2 regions of the Lactobacillus gasseri ATCC 33323 genome follow, and region 2 is predicted to be linked to the other one. Evidence: riboswitches for the same ligand, from Rfam matches in the RefSeq annotation. Region 2 holds a riboswitch; the other holds the start of a gene.
What was found. Region 2 has a riboswitch for fluoride ahead of LGAS_RS06310 (Cof-type HAD-IIB family hydrolase). Riboswitches for the same ligand answer to the same signal wherever they lie in the genome.
Positions count from the first base shown of each region.

Region 1: another riboswitch for fluoride. It lies ahead of eno (phosphopyruvate hydratase); the one in region 2 lies ahead of LGAS_RS06310 (Cof-type HAD-IIB family hydrolase).

Region 1 covers NC_008530.1:281,878-284,355, reverse strand. Annotated here, with positions in the region: partial or broken gene eno (phosphopyruvate hydratase) at 1-1,115, opposite strand, end outside; fluoride riboswitch at 1,187-1,247, opposite strand; gene LGAS_RS01220 (hypothetical protein) at 1,293-1,556, opposite strand; gene LGAS_RS01215 (AEC family transporter) at 1,619-2,478, opposite strand, start outside.
Region 2 covers NC_008530.1:1,278,027-1,280,504, forward strand. Annotated here, with positions in the region: gene LGAS_RS06305 (fluoride efflux transporter FluC) at 1-306, opposite strand, end outside; gene LGAS_RS06310 (Cof-type HAD-IIB family hydrolase) at 299-1,114, opposite strand; fluoride riboswitch at 1,191-1,253, opposite strand; gene glmM (phosphoglucosamine mutase) at 1,268-2,478, opposite strand, start outside.

The DNA.
Region 1 (2,478 bases), 900 kb from region 2:
CTCCAGTTTCACCTGAGCGGTGAGAAACCATCGTAGTCATATTATTCTTTCTAGCTAATCTAATTGTTTCTAAAGTTTCAGTAATTGTACCGATTTGGTTAACCTTAATTAATACTGCATTACATAACTTATCTTTAATAGCTTTTCTAACTAGCTTAGGGTTAGTACATACGTTATCGTCTGCCACTACTTGGATCTTGTCGCCAAATTTAGCAGTAAACTTTTCAAAGTTATCCCAGTCATTTTCATCAAATGGATCTTCTGCAGAAATAATCTCAGGAAATTCTGTCAAAAGCTTGTCATAATATGCAAGCATCTCTTCTCCATCCCAAACGTGGCCTTCAAAATGATACTTGCCATCTTCCTTGTTATAGAAAGAACTAGCAGCTGCATCAAAAGCGATTGCTATATCCTTTCCTGGTTCATAACCAGCTTTTTTAATAGCTTCTTGGAGCATTCTCAAAGCTTCTTCAGAACTCTTTAAATTAGAAGCAAAGCCACCTTCATCTCCTAGACCAGTTTCAAAGCCAGCATCTTCAATAACTTTCTTTAAAGTATGATAAGTGTTAACAATTTTTTCAAAGCCATCTCTAAATGAAGTCTTATTCACAGGTGTAATCATAAATTCTTGAATATCGATTCCATTATCCGCATGTTTTCCACCGTTAATAACATTGTGGAAAGTTTGTGGTAACTCTAAGTCACAGCCACCTAAATAGCGATATAAAGGTTCATTCTTAGATTTTGCTGCAGCTCTCGCAACTGCCATTGAAACACCTAAGATTGCATTAGCACCAAGCCGTGCCTTATTCGGTGTACCATCTAACTTAATCATTAAATTATCAATTGCAGCTTGGTTATATGGACTTCTTCCCTTTAAAGCTTCATTAATTTCAGTATTAACATTATTTACGGCATTCATAACGCCCTTTTCCATCCAAGCATTCACCGCCATCACGCAACTCAACAGCCTCTTTCTCACCAGTTGATGCACCTGATGGAACTTCAGATTTTGCAATAGTACCATCAGAAAGTGCAACATGAACTTCAACAGTTGGATTGCCACGAGAATCAAAAATTTCCATTGCGCGAACTTTTTCAATATAAACAGTCATAATTTTTACCTCCCAAAACAAAAAAGAGCAAAATTAAAAACGCCTACTATCAATTACACAACTTGTGTAGGTAAATAGTAGACGTCATTAGATTTTGCTCGTTTAATGGCGACCGTCATCGCCTATTCAATTCACGGCTTAGTATAAATCAGAGGAAAGTATTTTACAAGTACTTTTTTAATTTCTTACTAAATACAACTTATTGCTTCGAGGAAATTCTATCTTCTGCACTTTCTTTATTTGCTTTAAAACTTCTGCTTCAGTTAGATTATGCCAAGCAATTTTGCGATAGCCATTTTCAATAACCTCAAAGCTATCCCCAGTCTTTTCCACAGTAATACTTCGATCTTTCTTATAAGTTAAAAATTTGAGCCTTTTCCTATCACTCATTTTTCTAAGCTCAGTCCGCAGAATCTTTAGTAAGTTTTTATTATCTATCATTTTCTATTCCTAATAAAAAAGACAGGTTAAAAGCCTGCCCTTTAATTATATATAAATTCTGTTTAAAACATATGTGCCAAAATTGGTAATAGCCAAATCCAGAAAATACAGCTTACTGCGAAGAAGACAGTCGAAACTGCAACTGAACTTGCACCTTCTTTAACGTAGATGTTGTAGCGACTAGAAATAATAATTCCAGAAAATGCTGGTGGCAATCCAGTTGCCAAACAAAGCATTGAAATCTTGGTAGGATCTGATCCCATACCACAAAGATATGCTGCTGCAACAATCACTGCTGGTGTTAAGAATAGTCTAAAGAAAGTATTCCAAATAACTTCTTTGTCAATTGAAAACTTAACTGTAGACAAAGCAAGACCAGCTGCTAAAACAGCAACACCAGCGTTAGCCTTGGCAATTAAATCAAAAGTTGGTGCCCAAGATGTAGGAATTCTAATTCCAATTAAAACTAGAATAACTGCAATTAATGGAGCCGCTGCAACCGGTTGTTTAATTGCATTAATAACTGATTTTAAAGTTGGATTCATCGGCTGATGAGGCTCATCAGCATGATCAGCAATTTCTGCACGAGCTAAATCAATTTCACGCTCAATACCCTTTTCTTTCAAAGCCTTAGCTTCTGCATCAGTAACTGGAACACCATCGGGAATAGTTACTACGACCTTCTTCTTAGTCTTATTTAAGCCCTTTCCCTTTATGTCTTCTACTTCAACCTTAGTTCCCTTATTATTTGGATTTGCGTTAGCCTTCTTCTTAGTTAAAGTTTGTCCTTTGTTAATTAAAGCTAATCCCAATGGAATGGTAATAGCATTAACCACAATCGATACAATTCCAATAACTAAGTTAGTTGTTGCATTATTCCCATAAATAGGATCTAACACAGCAAAACCAAGGAACCCAATTG
Region 2 (2,478 bases):
ACTAAAGAAATATATCAGCGCCTGATTATTCATTCCGCTTTCTAATTGCTTGAATGTATCCAAATGGAAACTAGAAAAGGTTGTAAATGCTCCTACAAAACCTGTACTTAATCCTGTAACTAGCCAATCTCGTCCTTCCCTAAATTCAATAAAGAAATATGTTAGAAAGGCTAATAAAAAGCAACCAATAATATTAGCTACAAAAGTTCCAGCCTGTGACCAAATCACATTTAAATAAGCACGTAATGCTCCTCCACAAAATGCAAATAAACCAACACTGATATAATTTTTCAACTTTTTATTCATTAAAAATCAACCTTCTTATTGCATACGCAATTCCATCTTCATTATTTGTTCGAGTAACATAATTAGCTCGCTTCTTTATCTCTAATACCGCGTTTCCCATAGCTACTTTATAAAAATCTGGAACGTCAAACATGGAAATATCATTCTTTTGATCACCAAAAATCATTATTTCATCTTGTCTAAGATTAAGTTTCTGCGCCAATTCTTTTAAAGCGTTTCCTTTTGAAGCTTGCTTAGAATTAATTTCGATTAATGTTTTATCAGAGGTAGAAACGTTATATTTTTCAATAACTTCTTTGGGCAGGTGCCGATAAACTCTTTCCATTTCTGATGGAGCACCTGAAAACATGGCTTTTGTAAATTTTAAATCTTTAGCTATATCTTTAAATCCACAAACCTCAATCGACATTCTAGTCAGCCAGCTTTCACGCGATAAATAATAATTAATAAAGTGATCTAATGTAATAAATTTATCACTCACTTCAATATGAAAGTTAGCCTTCAATTGTTGAGCTATTTTTTCAAAAAAAAGGAAATCTTGATAACTTAATAATTCTTCAACTACTGCATTTCCTTGTGCATTCAAAACTAGAGCACCATTAAAAGCCACAACATATTGATTAGGATCTTGCAGATCTAACTGATCTAAATACTCTTTAATTCCTGGAAATGGTCGCCCCGAACAAGGAACAATTTTAATTCCTAATCGAGATGCTTTTTGTAAAGCTTCCCTTGTTTTAACACTTATTTCTTGTTTATCATTCAATAAAGTTCCATCAAGGTCAACGGCAATTAATTTTGTCTTCATCAATTTTCTCCTATGTAATCGTTCACTTTCCTTTCTATTATACAAAAAAAGACGACACTACTCCCTTATTACACATAAGAAAGTAGGCGTCGTCAGATCTTAATCGGTTAAATTGGTGAACGCCATCACCTATTATAATTTAATAAAGACAGTTTACTTTGAACCCATCTCTTCTTCAACGACTTTAGCAACTTCTTCACAATACTTATCAGCTAATTCTTGTGTTGGTGCTTCAGTCATAACACGAAGTAAGCTTTGAGTTCCAGATGGACGAACAAAAATCCGTCCTTCATCGCTCAACTCTTCCTCTACCTTTTTAATAGCTTCGGTAATTCGCTTATGTTCTTTCCAGTCTTTCTTATCTTTGACAGGAACATTGATTAAGCGTTGTGGATATTCTTTAAAGTCGCTTAATAATTCACTTAATGACTTACCAGTATCCTTCATTACGTATAATAAATGCAATCCGGTAAGCATTCCATCACCAGTATTATGATAGTCACTGATAATAACGTGACCAGATTGTTCACCGCCTAGATTATAACCATTAGCTCTCATTTCTTCTGAAACATAACGGTCACCAACTTGAGTTCTGACATTCTTAAGGCCGCGTCTTTCTAAAGCCTTAGTAAAGCCTAAGTTACTCATTACGGTTGTAACAATCGTATCTTTCTTTAAACGGCCATGATCGGCAAGATAGGAACCAATTACATACATAATATGGTCGCCATCAACTTCATTACCGTTTTCATCAACAGCGATACAACGGTCAGCATCCCCATCGAATGCTAAGCCCAGTTGAGCACCTTGCTTTACAACTTCTTCTTGTAACTTTTTAGTATGAGTTGCACCTACATGATCATTAATATTTAAGCCATTGGGATGAGTTGCGATTGTAGTAAAATCAACGCCCATATCAGCAAATAATCTTGAAATCAAAGCACTAGCTGCACCATTTGCACCATCTACAACAACTTTAATTCCACCTAATTCTTCAGGTAAAGTATTTTCAATAAATTGCAAGTACTTTGAAGCACCTTCGTGGTAATTAGTTACAGTACCTAAGCCTTCAGCTGAAGGACGTGGAAGCTTATCTTCTGGTGCATCAATTAATTTTTCAATTTCTTCTTCTTTAGCATCAGATAGTTTCAAACCATCACTACCAAAGAACTTAATTCCATTATCTTCAACTGGATTATGAGATGCTGAAATTTGAACCCCAGCATCTGCACCTTGAGCACGAACTAAGTAAGAAAGGCCCGGTGTTGTAATCACACCAACTTCTAAAACTTCAATTCCGACGGAAAGTAAACCAGAAATCAATGCATACTCTAACATTTGTCCAGAAATACGAGTATCGCGTG